Regions from separate parts of the Ectobacillus sp. JY-23 genome, predicted to be linked through region 1. Evidence: predicted binding sites of a transcription regulator. Region 1 holds the regulator's gene; the other holds the start of a gene.

The links. Region 1 encodes NrdR, which represses ribonucleotide reductase genes. Its sites were predicted from a motif close to AACACNATATATNGTGTT; they were not measured.
Region 2: a site for NrdR is predicted at 5,697-5,714, ahead of nrdI (class Ib ribonucleoside-diphosphate reductase assembly flavoprotein NrdI). Genes of this name have one in related genera too.

What each region holds. Positions count from the first base shown of each region.
Region 1 is NZ_CP095462.1:1,790,214-1,797,532, reverse strand. Features, by position in the region: gene MUG87_RS09325 (glyceraldehyde-3-phosphate dehydrogenase) at 1-928, shown strand, start outside; gene speD (adenosylmethionine decarboxylase) at 1,294-1,677, shown strand; gene MUG87_RS09315 (cytosolic protein) at 1,857-2,348, shown strand; gene nrdR (transcriptional regulator NrdR) at 2,373-2,834, shown strand; gene MUG87_RS09305 (replication initiation and membrane attachment family protein) at 2,900-4,258, shown strand; gene dnaI (primosomal protein DnaI) at 4,280-5,209, shown strand; gene ytxC (putative sporulation protein YtxC) at 5,316-6,134, shown strand; T-box leader at 6,188-6,412, shown strand; gene thrS (threonine--tRNA ligase) at 6,721-7,319, shown strand, end outside.
Region 2 is NZ_CP095462.1:90,018-97,336, reverse strand. Features, by position in the region: gene MUG87_RS00495 (IclR family transcriptional regulator) at 1-193, opposite strand, end outside; gene MUG87_RS00490 (quinone oxidoreductase family protein) at 308-1,279, opposite strand; gene MUG87_RS00485 (class I SAM-dependent methyltransferase) at 1,435-2,208, shown strand; gene nrdF (class 1b ribonucleoside-diphosphate reductase subunit beta) at 2,230-3,198, opposite strand; gene nrdE (class 1b ribonucleoside-diphosphate reductase subunit alpha) at 3,216-5,300, opposite strand; gene nrdI (class Ib ribonucleoside-diphosphate reductase assembly flavoprotein NrdI) at 5,287-5,646, opposite strand; gene MUG87_RS00465 (SPFH domain-containing protein) at 6,389-7,231, opposite strand.

The DNA.
Region 1 (7,319 bases):
GAGCTATCCATCAGAAACCTTGGCTCATCTGATTAAATACGATACAGTTCATGGTAAATTTGAAGGAACTGTCGAAGCGTTTGAAGATTATCTGCTTGTAGACGGAAAAATGATTCGTCTTCTGAATAATCGCAATCCGCAAGAGTTGCCTTGGAATACAATGGGTGTCGATGTTGTAATTGAAGCAACAGGGAAATTCAACTCCAAGGATAAAGCTATGCTACACCTAGAAGCTGGGGCCAAGAAAGTCATTTTAACAGCACCCGGTAAAAATGAAGATATAACCATTGTGATGGGGGTCAATGATGCACAGTTGGATATTACAAAGCATGATGTAATTTCGAACGCATCTTGTACAACAAACTGTTTAGCGCCGGTTGTAAAGGTACTTGACGAAAGATTTGGCATTGACAATGGTTTAATGACGACTGTTCACGCATATACAAACGATCAAAAAAATATAGACAATCCACATAAAGATTTACGCCGTGCAAGAGCATGTGCGCAATCCATTATCCCTACTACAACGGGAGCTGCGAAAGCGCTTTCTAAAGTACTTCCGCACTTGGCAGGTAAGCTGCATGGTATGGCGCTACGTGTTCCAACACCAAATGTTTCCCTTGTAGATCTTGTTGTGGATGTGAAAAGAGATGTTACCTTAGAAGAGGTAAACGAGGCCTTCGCTATTGCAGCACAAGGGTCGATGAAGGGGATTGTTGCATATTGCGATGAGCCGCTTGTATCTGTAGATTTTAATACAAATACGCATTCCGCCATTATTGATAGCTTATCTACAATGGTCATCGGTTCTCGTAAAATTAAAGTATTGGCTTGGTATGACAATGAGTGGGGTTACTCCCGTCGTGTTGTAGAATTGACAGCTCTTGTTTCAAAAGAATTGGTAAAGCAAAACGTACAGCATATTTAATATGCGGCGTCATACACAGCAAACAGCCTGCACGTAAGGTGCAGGCTGTTTGCTTTGCGTTAGAGTTGACAATGTAAAAGAGGTGGATTTTTAAATAAGTTATTATAGAATTCGCTCGTGTAGAGGGGGAATTGCCAGTAGTAAACGTAAATATTTGTTGACATTTCGAAAAAAATAAAAAGACTTGTTGCAAAATGAAAATAAACAAAGTATACTATCTTTCGTAAACAAAACATGCCGATAAAGTAGCTTACTTAAAGGGTTAGGACCTCTTTGGACTAACTTTCCCCCGTGGTAGCCAAACGTATCAATGGCGTGTTCGTTTAAGCTAAACCGAATTCTAAGGGGGAAATAAAATGCACACTATGGACACTATGGGCCGCCATGTTATTGCTGAACTATGGGGCTGCGATTTTGACAAACTGAATGATATGCCTTTTATTGAACAACTATTTGTAGATGCTGCGCTAAAATCAGGAGCGGAAGTTCGTGAGGTTGCGTTTCACAAATTTGCACCGCAGGGCGTGAGTGGGGTTGTTATTATCTCTGAGTCTCACTTAACAATTCACAGCTTCCCTGAGCACGGTTATGCGAGCATCGATGTATATACTTGCGGAGATCGTATCGATCCGAATGTAGCTGCTGACTATATTGCTGAAGGTTTAAATGCAAAAACAAGAGAAAGTATTGAATTGCCACGTGGAACAGGTAGCTTCGAAATTAAGAAGCGTGACGCAAAAGCACTTTAAAAAAATAGATATTTGCTTTAAAATGAAAAGAGGTGTATATACACCTCTTTTCATTTATTTTGGCTGTGTTAAAACCTAATGTTGATAATTGGCACTTGTTAATTGAAGTGAATGGGTTGAGACTTCTGCGGGAAAAGCAAGTCAAAGGGAGATCCGTAGGGGCATAGCGCTGAGGAGGCTTGCTGACTGCTCGTGGAAAGCGCCCTCGTATCGGAAATCAGCAACGAACTTTAACAGAGCCTTTATTTCAAGAAAGTAAGGAGACTTGTATGGGCCTTATCGCAAATGTTAAACAATTTTTCACAACACAAGCAGAAACGGCAGATACGCACCGTGTAGATGAGTTGCGTACTCGCTATTATAAAACGAATACTACAGGTGCTTTAAAAGCAGTTGAAGAGCTGTTAAAGGCTGTGCCGCATTGTAATGTGACGTCTGTACAAATGGAACGAGGCGAAGTCAGTGCAGTACTCAATGGAAAAGTTAAGGCGCATGTTGTTGCTACAATTGTAACAATCCGACCATTTGAAACAGCTGTGGACTTTATGGTATATACGGAAACAGCATTACCAAGTGACTTTGGCTTTAGCAGACGTACGATAAAGGAACTTTATAAACAGCTGGATAAAAAGATTGTTTTTGTTGGGACAAGTTTGGCACAAAAGTTGTAAGACATGAGATAAGGAGTGAGGAATTTGCGTTGTCCGTCTTGTTTTCATAGTGGTACAAGGGTATTAGATTCTCGTCCTGTGGATGACAGCCGTTCTATTCGAAGACGAAGAGAATGTGAGAGCTGTTCACATCGATTTACAACATTTGAGCGAGTGGAAGAAACGCCTCTTATTATTGTTAAAAAAGAAGGCATACGGGAAGAATTTAGCAAGGATAAAATTTTACGCGGATTGATTAGGGCGTGTGAAAAGCGTCCTGTTGCATTGAAGCAATTGGAAGAAGTAACACAATCTATTGAACGAGAGCTGCGCAATTTAGGGACGCCTGAAGTAAAAAGCGAAATTGTGGGCGAGATGGTGATGGAACAGCTTCGTGAAATCGATGAAGTTGCCTATGTACGCTTTGCATCTGTATACAGGCAGTTTAAGGACTTACAAGTATTTATTGATGAGCTTAAGGATATTTTACAAAAAGAGCGGAAGTAGAGGAGCTTGAGGCTTAGGCTGTCGGCTCTTTTTTGTACAATCCGAGAGACGGAAGGAATGTAATTATGGAGCGACAATCATGGATGGAATTATTGCCTGTTGACCGATATAAGGTATGTGCAGCGGGACTGTTGCATGCGTATGACCGGAAAGTTTTAACGATGTTGTATCAGCCGCTCATTGGTGCTCGTGCGTTTAGCCTATACATGACATTATGGTGCGAAGTAGAGCAAGGAGCAAAAGAGGCAGGACATCATATGCTGATGGTGAGTACGGGCATGCAACTTCCAGATATCTATCAGGAGCGCACTAAGCTTGAGGCTTTAGGTTTGTTAAAGGTATATGTAAAACGAGAAGATGATGTGAGACGATTTGTGTATGAATTGTATCCGCCTCTTACACCTCGTCAGTTTTTTGCAGAAATTGTATTAAACATATTTTTATATAACCGCTTAGGAAAAAGTAAGTATAATCAAGTCAAGCAATACTTCAGTGAAGAGGTAGAAGATCTTACTTCCTACAAAGAGGTCACATATGCGTTCAATGACGTTTTTCAACCCATTGCTTCCGGACAAATGGCGCAATTGCAGGAAGAACTTGCTACGCCAGAGGGATATCGTGTGGCAGGAGCCATAGAAGGGAATGCCATTTCTATCAGCAATGATTTCTTTGATTACAAATTATTTGTAGAAGGTCTGTCTCCTCTTATTCCCAAGAAAGCACTTACCGCAAACGTAAAGGATTGTATTATTACGCTAGCCTACATATATGGTATTGATCCGATTTCCATGCAAAATTTAGTGCTAGGGGCAATAACGGAGCAAAATATGGTCGAGCTAGAAACTCTTCGGAAAAATGCGCGTGATTGGTATCAATTTGAGCAAGGAAGCGCTTTGCCAACATTGGTAGAACGAACACAGCCTTTGCAGCAACGCACGATGCATACAAAAGAACCTACAGGTCAAGAAGAATTGCTCATCAAGCATTTGGAAGAGCTTTCTCCACGTCAGCTACTTGTGGAAATTGCAGGGGGCGCACAACCGACTGTCGCTGATTTGAAGGTGATAGAAGAGGTAATGACGAAGCAAAAGCTTTTGCCGGGGGTTGTGAACGTTTTGATTCACTATGTGATGTTGCGGACGGATATGAAGCTCACGAAGTCGTACGTCGAAAGAATTGCTGGACATTGGGCACGCAAGAAGGTGAAAACTGTAAAAGCTGCCATGACTCTTGCGAAAGAGGAACATCGTCAATATCAGCAATGGGCTGAGGGCAAGAAACAAAGTAAGCGCACAACTAGAAAAGAAATGCTTCCTACTTGGATGGAGCAAAAAACAGAGACGTCTCCTCAAACAGTAGATCTAAACGTGGAAGAACAAAGAAAGCAACTTGAAGCAGCATTGCAAAAGTATAAGAAAGAGTAAACAGTATTGGAGGTGAGATACATGGAAAGAATTCAAAACGCATTTGGACAGTTAATTCAGCGAGAGGGATTTAAAGAGAGATACGAAGCGCTAAAGCAGGAGGTTATGTCTCATCCACGTGTGAAAGAGTTTGTAAATACACATGAAGAGGTTACTTCTTCTATGGTTGAGCGCAGTTTGATGAAACTGTATGAATATATTGGGCAAAGCGTTTCGTGTGAAAATTGTCCTAACCTGGATGGTTGTAAAAATATGATTCAAGGCTATCACCCGCATTTGGTTATACAAGGAAAAACGATTGATATCCAGTATGATCGTTGTCCCCGAAAGGTTGCTTATGATGAGCGGAAGAAGCAACAGTCTTTAATTCAAAGTGTGTATATACCAAGAGAGATTTTAGAGGCGAATATGGCGACTGTGGATTTAGGAGATCCGCAACGCTTTCAAGCGATTTTAGCAGCAGAACGTTTTTTAGAAGAATATGAGCCCGGTAAACGTGTACAAGGCATTTATTTTTATGGTGCCTTCGGTGTAGGGAAAACGTATATTTTGGGTGCTATTGCAAACGCTTTGGCAGAACGTCAGATTTCTTCGATGTTAATATATTTACCTGAGTTTTTACGAGAGATGAAAGGGTCCATTCAGGATAATTCCATCAGTGATAAACTAGATGCAGTAAAGCGCGTGCCTGTTTTAATGATTGATGATATAGGTGCAGAAGGGATGTCAAGCTTTGTACGTGATGATATTTTAGGTACAATCTTACAATTCCGCATGTTGGAAAACTTACCAACCTTTTTTACATCTAATTTTGACTTGAAAGGGTTGGAGCATCATTTAACGTACACGCAGCGCGGTGAAGAAGAGAAAATGAAAGCGGCGCGTATTATGGAACGAATTAAATATCTAGCAAAGCCTGTGGAAGTGTTAGGTGGAAATCGTCGTGTGTGAGGAGAGCATATTATTGTTCTCCTTTTGTTTTTTATCACCCCTTGCTTATCATTTTTTCGATAAACCTTCCATATACATAGGATAGGGAGGATAAGGGGGGAGAAATTTGATTGAAATCCGCTTTGAAGAAACAAGTGATGCGAAAATATTGTACGAGCAGATGAAAGCGAAAAGCTTCTACATAGATATGGTTTTGCGGGAACAATCCATAATTGTATCTTTAGCGGCGGACACGCAAGATTTTCTTGTACGTGAACTCGTAGAATTCATTGTCAGAACAAAGGAAATGAAATGGATGGATGAAATTTTAGCGCAATCTTTTTTTTATGGTGATGAAGAGGAGCGAAACCACATTTTACATATTGCGGATGAACTCATGCGAGGAAGCAATGCAGTGTGGTCTCACGAATCAAAGCAGGATTGTTATCAGCTACTTCATGCGTCGCTACAGGATATTATTCAGGCGGATCTTTCTTTTTCATTTGCATCGTATGTACGCTTTCGTCTGCGCGTTTATTTTGCTGAGCTCCATCGTTTCGTGGAGATGGCAATTGATGAGTATAAGCTGGAACAAGAATATCAATCCTTTGTAGAAGCATTGAGACAACAGTTAGGATCGCGTAAATCTCGTTTGTCTTGTTTGCATCTTGTATTTCATGACAGCTTTGTTTTTTATGATGATAAAGGCCACCGTTTAAATCAGGAGCGATTAGTCAAGTATATAGATAGTAATATACTTAAAAACCAAGATTTGTACGTAGATGCAAATGTTATCGCACCTCTTTTGTCTATTGCGCCTAAAACCATTCATTTGTATACAGCGCATGCTGATCACAACATGGTTGTCACCATTCGTAATGTGTTTCAGGAGCGGGTCAAGCTATATACAGTGGGAGAGTTTGAAAAGATGCGACAGAATTTATAAATGGCACCTTGCATTTCTTTTATGTTCGACATATAATTACGTACATAATATAGGAACAAGTACTGATGAGGACATGAACTTCTTTTTACGATTTTCAGAGAGGGAAGACTTTGGCTGAGAGCTTCCTAATACGAAAAAGTTGTTTACCACCTCTGAACTTCAGCAGTGAACGATGCAGTAATTGCTGACGGCAAACACCGTTATGATGTCTTGAGCAAAGGATGCTTTGTATTCTTTGGAACAAGGGTGGAACCACGAATGCAACACTCGTCCCTTTTTTAGGGAGGAGTGTTTTTTGTTGGGCTATTTTCGCAAACGTTGTTGCTATGTAACAAATAGTGGGGAGTGGTTGATTTCTGCTCCAGATTGCTCGCTTTCCGCGGGGCGTGCGGGGAGCCTCCTCGGCTTAGAGCCCGTGGGGTCTCACCTGACCCGCTGCTCCCGCAGGAGTCTCGCACCTTCCGCTCCAACCAACCTGAAACAAAGAAACTTATCTAAAGACAACAAGCTTTTAGAAAAGAGCATTTTGTTTTGAGATTTTACGGTTAAGCAATTGAGGACCTCATAAAGCTTACATTTTAAAGGAGTGAACAATATGTTGAAAATTACTTTCCCAGATGGTGCAGTAAAGGAATTCGCGCTTGGCACAACAACAGAGGACATTGCAGCATCCATCAGTCCTGGTCTAAAGAAAAAAGCAATCGCTGGTAAAATTAACGATACATTTTTAGATTTAAAAACACCGATTGAACAAGACGGCGCGATCTCAATCATTACTTTAGATTCCAAAGAGGGTGCAGATATTATGCGCCATTCTACAGCTCATTTATTGGCGCAAGCTTTAAAGCGTCTTTATCCTGGAGTAAAGCTAGGGATTGGTCCAGTAATTGAAAACGGCTTTTACTATGATGTAGATATGGAAGAATCCATCACAGCAGAAGACCTTCCGAAAATTGAGAAAGAAATGGAACGTATTGTAAAGGAAAACATTGAAATCGTACGCAAAGAGGTAAGTCGTGAAGAAGCGCTTGCACGTTACGAAGAGATTGGTGACGAACTAAAACTAGAGTTAATTAATGAACTGCCTGAAGGGGAAATCATCACGATTTATGAGCAAGGTGAATTCTTCGACCTATGTCGCGGTGTGCATATGCCGTCTACAGGTAAAATCAAAGCGTTCAAATT
Region 2 (7,319 bases), 1.7 Mb from region 1:
CCAGTGTATAGTGCTTTGTAATTAGGTTTTGGGACACCAAACCATGCTTTAAAAGTGACTGCAGCAAACGGTGTATCGTACTTGCCGGCAAAGCAAGTTGTTCCACCAACTCTGATAGCGGCCATTCTTTTTTTTGAGGGTTGCTATGTAAAATTGCCACAATCTGCATTGCTCGATCAATCGATTGAACCATAAGACACCTCTTTCCATATAACGAAATAAGATTCCATTTTAATTGTATTATTTTTAGATTTTTCAGTCAATTAAACATAAAAAGATAGCCGGATAATCCGCTATCTTTTTACTCTTATGGAATCAATAAAACTTTCCCTGTACTTTTACGGCTTTCTAGGTACGCATGCGCCTTTTGACCCTCTGCCAAAGTAAAAATAGTTGGTTGTGCTGCTACAACGAGCCCCTGATTAATCCATTTGAAAAGCTCTGATGAACGAAGTACACGCTCTTTATGCGATGTAAGTACATTCCATAAATCTCCGCCTGTTAACGTTTTTGACGTATCCATCAGCATGCGAGGATCCACCGGCTTCGGATCGCCTCCTGCCATGCCATAAAATACAACGGTACCACCAATGCGAGTAGCCGCAAAGCTGTCTTCTAACGTAGAACCAACTGATTCATATACAACATCCACACCGCGTCCTTTTGTTATATCAAGAATGTGTTGCTTCCAATCCTCGCTATATAAAAACATATAATCTGCACCGATACTTGTCGCTACAGTTGCTTTTTCTGCAGATGATGTTAAACCGATTACCGTACCGCCAAGTAATTTGATGATTTGCACAAGCAGCTGTCCTACACCGCCTGCTGCCGCGTGAACAAGCACAACATCTCCGCTTTGCACTCGGTAGCTGTCTCTTGTTAAGTAATGTGCCGTTAAACCTTGAAGTAATACAGTAGCTGCCGTTTCAAATGAAATCCCTTCTGGTAATGGAATCACCTTATTCTTAGGTACCGCAACCAGTTCGGCATTAGCGTACGGTACGTCAGCGAAGCCAATACGGTCACCAACTGCTACATCAGTTACGTCCTCTCCCACTTTTATAACAACCCCTGCTCCTTCATAACCAAGGATATAAGGTGGCTTACCCGCCAGATGGTAATTGCCTTTACGGCGATACACATCAGCAAAATTCAAACCAATGGCGCGCATTTCTACTAATACTTCATCAGAGCCAATCACAGGGTCAGCAAGATCTTGGTATTGTAATACCTCAGGTCCTCCAAACGTTTCAAAAACAAGTGCTTTCATATACATCCCTCAATTATCATAAATTTTATGGTGCATATATATTAAAAAGGAAAAGACCTACAAGATGCAACTGATAACCTTTGCTTATGACTGCAAAAAGAAATAACAAATAGGCAACTGTATACACTTGGTATAGGATAAAGATAGAGGAGATGGTAAAAATGAACATTAAAAAACAGGTACAGGAACAATTCGGTAAGAACGCCGCACATTATGTAACAAGTGAAATTCATGCTAAGGGGCAAGATTTACAGACACTATTAATGCTCTCTGGTGCCAAAAAAACAGATGTCGTGTTAGATATTGCGACTGGCGGCGGGCATGTGGCAAATGGGTTTGCCCCTTTAGTTGAAAAAGTAGTGGCACTGGATTTAACAGAAAACATGCTACAAAAGGCAAAAGAGTTTATCGAAGGCAACGGCTATTATAACACAGAGTTTATCCAAGGAGACGCAGAGCAGCTACCGTTTGCGAATGAATGCTTTGACATTATCACGTGCCGCATTGCACCGCACCACTTCCCGGACGTTTCTGCTTTTATTGCAGAGAGTTATCGTGTGTTGAAAAAAGGCGGTACGTTTTTATTAATTGATAATGTAGCACCAGAAGATGATGCGCTAGATACATTTTATAATACCGTGGAAAAAACACGCGATCCTAGTCATAATCGAGCGTTAAAGAAAACGCAGTGGATAAATGAACTTGAAAAAGCAGGGTTCACGGTTGGACAACTGCTTACCTTTGCAAAAACCTTTCCATTTGAAAGCTGGTTTTCACGAATGGGGTTACCTGCGAATGTAAAGCAATCGCTAGAACGTTATATGCTGTCCGCTTCTGTATCAGCCAAGCAACACTTCCATATAACCGTACAAGATGAACGCATCATTAGCTTTCAAGGTCAATCCGTTCTTATTACATGTAAAAAACACCGCTGAGTGCGGTGTTTTTTAGAATGATTAAAAATGAAACACAAAATCGTCGTCAGTTAATTTTTCAACATTCGTCGCTTTCACATAACCATTTCCTTTTACAGAAAAGAAATCATGGTTTTTCGTATCTGTACGCAATCCGTTCATCACAATCGGATTGATATCTTCTTCCTCAAAGTACGGTTCCAAACCAAGGTTCATCAAGCCTTTGTTCGCGTTGTAACGGACAAAGCGATTGACTTCCTCGACCAAACCAATCTCAGCGTAAATCTCTTCTGTATACGCCTTTTCGTTTTCATAAAGTGCTAGAAGCAATTCTTGCGTTTCTGCCTGTACTTCTCGTTGCTCCTGCTCAGACATCTTGGCGAAGATGTCTTGTGCAAGCAAGCCAACGAATACGCCGTGAATGCTTTCATCACGGATTATAAGATTAATAATTTCACCACTCGCTGTCATTTTTCCTTGTCCCGCCAAATAGAGCGGATAAAAGAAACCGCTGTAAAACAGGTAACTTTCAAGGAATACGCTTGCTGTCATCGCCATGTACAATTCTCTGTTGGATACTTTTGGCTTAAACAGACGATGATAATAGTTTGTGATTAGCTCTGCTTTTCGCTGCAGCAGCGGGTGCTCATCTACCCATTTAAAGATGTTATCGATTTCTTCCTCTGTGGCAAGCGTTGTGAAGATATGGCTATATGACTTCGCATGCACTTCTTCCATTGCGCCCATGAAGGCAAGCACGCTTTTCGCCTGCAGATTGTCGACATGCAGCAAAATTAGCGGCATGCCTTCACCGCCCTGCTTCGTATCAAGCAGCGTCAAGCCGCCTAGTACACGCTTGTACGCTGTTTGCTCCGCTTTAGAAAGCCCCACCCAGACATTTTTGTCAGAGGAGACTGGAATTTCATCCTCTGTCCAAAGCTGGGCGATATTTTGCTTCCAAAACATTAAGCTATAATCATCTTCTTTTTTATTCCAGTTAACCGCACGCATCTCCGTTCACCCTCTCCTTAAACTACACATGCTACGCATTCTTCCACTGTCAGCTTGCGCGTCCGCGTGTAATACAAGCTCTTTAGTCCTTTTTTATGAGCGTAAATATAGTAGCGTGCCAATTCCCGTGTGGAAATATCGCTGTTCACATACAAAATCGTGCTGATGCCTTGATCAATATGCGGCTGAATCTCTGCAATTAAGTCAATTAGCTTGAACTGATTCATGTCGTAAGCTGATTTATAATACCAGAACGTCTCTTTTGAAAGAAACGGCATCGGATAATACGTCGTTGCATTCGCATATGTTCTAGACTCAATTTGGTTTACAATCGGCATAACACTTGATGTCGCGTTTTGGATATAGCTAATGGATTGTGTTGGTGCAATTGCAAGCCTATATGCATTATACAAGCCATACTTTTGCACCTTTTCCTTCAGCATGCTCCAATCCTCTGGTGTCGGTACATAGATTCCTTCAAAGAGCTTCTGCACCTTTTCCGTATACGGCCTGTAGTCTGTTGTTTCATACCTTTCAAAGTAAGTGCCCTTCGCATACTCGGACTTCTCAAAGTCTTTAAAGGTTTCCTCGCGCTCTTTTGCCATCAGCATGCTTTTTTCTATTGAATAATAGTTCAGCATCATGAAGAACGTGCGAACGAAATCCTTCGCTTCTTCGCTCTCGTATGCGATTTTGTTTTTCGCCAAGTAACCGTTGAGATTCATTGCTCCAAGACCAACGGAATGCAGCTCCTCGTTCGCTTTTTTCACAGTTGGCGCATTTGGGATGACCGTCATGTCGGAAACGGCTGTCAAAGCTTCCATACCAGCGTGAACCGCTTCTTTAATTTCTTTATTATCCATTACGTTCACAATATTTAAAGAACCAAGGTTACAGTTAATGTCCCGACGAATGACATCGCCTTCGCCATAATCATTGATCTCTGACGTTTCTTGTAGTTGAAAGATCTCGGTACACAGATTAGACATCTTCACATCACCAATATCCTTCAGTGGATGCTGCTCGTTTGCATTCGACTTGAACATTAGATATGGATAACCGGATTCTAATTGAATCATCGCAATCTTAATCAGCATATCACGCGCACTAAGATCCAGCTTACGCTTTTTTACGTTCGGATTAGCCACAAGCTCATCATACATGCTGTCTATATCAATATCATCTAAGTGCTTACCGTACTCTTTAAACACCGTATACGGTGCAAACACATATAGGGGCTGATCCTTTTCAGCGAGTTCTAAAAATTTGCTTGGCACAATAATTCCAATAGAGAGCGATTGAATGCGGATCTTCTCGTCAGCATTTATTTTTTTTGAATCAACAAACTCCATAATATCCCAATGGAAGATATTTAAATACACAGCCCCAGCGCCTTTTCTCTGCCCGAGCTGGTTCGCATAGGAAAATGAATCCTCTAGAAGCTTCATAACCGGCATTACGCCGCTTGCCGCGTTGTCAATTCCTTTAATTTGCTCGCCGCGCGCACGCAGTTTTGAAAGGTTAAGTGCAACGCCGCCGCCAATTTTGGAAAGCTGCATCGCCGTGTTGATATTAAAACCAATCGAGTTTAAACTATCATCCATTTCCAATAAAAAACAGCTTACCATCTCTCCGCGTCTGCTTCTTCCTGCATTTAAAAACGTCGGTGTGGCCGGCTGATAGTTTTGCCTGATGATCATGCGCGCAAATTGCTGCGCTTTTTCAGCATCGCCTCTACCCAAATAGAGAGATACGATGGCAACGCGGTCCGGATAACTTTCCAGATATTGTTTCAAATCATTTGTTTTAAGCGCATAGTCTTTGTAAAACTTAGATGCTGCCATATAAGATTGAAATTGGAAATTTGCATCGTATGTAATCGCATAGACGGCTTCAATTTGTTCTAGTGAATACTCGTCCAGTACATTGTAATAATAATCGTGCTCAATCATGTAGGAGATTCGCTCACGCACACTATAAAACTGCACTGTCTTTTCTTCTGCTTCTTTCATAAACTCTTGCAGCGCTTCTTGATCCTTATCGAGCTGATAAAAGCCGTCTTCCATTCTAGTAATCTCATTGTTTAACTCAATGTGTCGCAATCTCCAGCACCCTTTCTTTAAAAATTTGTATATCTTGGCTTGTACCGGCTAACTCAAATTTAGATATGACCGGCACTCCATACTTGCCTGCAATCTTGTCGGCACTTGCGCCAAAGCTATTGCCCCAGTTGCGATTGCCGCTTGCGGACACCCCTTTTAAGTTGCGGTGGTTTTTCTCCAAAAACCGGTCTACACGCTCAGGTACATTTCCAAATCCTGTTGTATATGTTACAAGAATAAATTCTTCGTCCATTACTAGATCGTCGCGAATCTGCATGGCGGGCATCCCAAGTTTATGAATAAATCGTTTTACATTTCCTGTCATAGAATCATACACAATTCGCATATCCAAGTCTCCTTTTCCGAAAATTAAAAATATTCTTTCTAATAAACTCACTCTCAATATATTGTAGTATGTTTTTCTATAACACACAATATATATACGTAAATTTATTTTGAACAAAAGATTCGGTTTTTCGACAGGAGCATTTTGTTCCTTTTATGACGTACAAAACATATCAAACTACATTCTAAAAGCCGTGTCAATAATGACCATTTTAAAAATCTTGTCAACGACTTTGCATAAATTCACATGTCTGACTTTCCATTGATTCGCCATAAACCGCGACATATCAGCAAAAGATGGCGAAAAAATTTTTTATCTCACTTCCCTCATTTCACAAACAAAAATACGCGAAAAGCCCCGGGGTACAACGGGGCTTTTCGCGTATGAGTGTTTATAGGTTAGGCAACAACAAGAAAGTGCGGGAATAAAACCCCACTGCTCTCCTTTCTCATTACTGAACTATACTGGCATTTTACAAAGGATTTATAGGCTTGTAAACTTTCTCTTGGCACCTGCTGCGCGTTCTTGTCTTGAAATTGTTACAAAACATTCAACAGAGTTGCGAAAACCGCAGATATTATAGGAACACACTGTTACAAACTGAGCACAACTAAAACATATCATTTTCATTTATTACAAAAAAAATAAAAGTATTTCATGAAAACAAAATTTTATATTTGCTATATATTGCAAACGTCTCGCTACCCTCTGAGAAAAGAAGATGTCCTGGCATCACTTTTTCTTACTTTACTTTTCCTGCGTTCATAACAGGCTGTGTACCCTTTTCAGACACAATTGCAATCATGAGATTACTCACCATTTGAGCCTTCATCTCATCATCAAGCTGAACTACCTGTTTGTCTTCGAGTTGCCGCAGTGCTGCTTCTACCATTCCTACAGCACCTTCTACAATCTTTTGACGTGCAGCAAGTACCGCATTGGCCTGTTGTCGCTGCAGCATCGCACCAGCAATCTCAGGCGCGTATGCAAGATGCGTTAAACGTGCTTCTAGAACCTGCACACCAGAAACACTCAACCGTTCCTGCAATTCTTGGGCGATTTCATTGGCAATTTCCTCCGCATTCCCGCGTAACGACCACGCTTTATCATCGCTCGTATCATATGGATATTTTGTTGCTACATGGCGCAACGCAGTTTCACTCTGTATCCGCACAAATTCATGGTAGTTTTCTACATCAAATAGTGCTTTTGCAGTGTCAGTTACCTTAAACACTACAACTGCAGCGATTTCAATTGGATTGCCGTCTACATCATTGACCTTTAACATATCACTATTGAAGTTGCGAACACGAAGTGATACTTTTTTACGTATTGATGGGATAGTGATAAAGAACCCCTCTTCGCGGATAGTACCCAGGTATTTCCCAAAGAAAATGACCGCAACGGATTCATTTGGTTGAACAATAGTCATCCCGCTTGCCACAAGCAGTGCTAATATACCTGCTCCAATTGCATACAGCGGATTATACTGTACAACACTGTAATACAAAGCGAATACTACAATAACAACCAAAAGCAACAATCCGATAAAGCCATTTATCTTCCAAACTGTTTGTTCTTTCATAGCGTCTCCCCTTTTCTTTCAGAAAATTTCCCTTATCTTCATTGTATTGCCATACCCGCTATTTTCCAACAAAAAAAGCAGCATAATC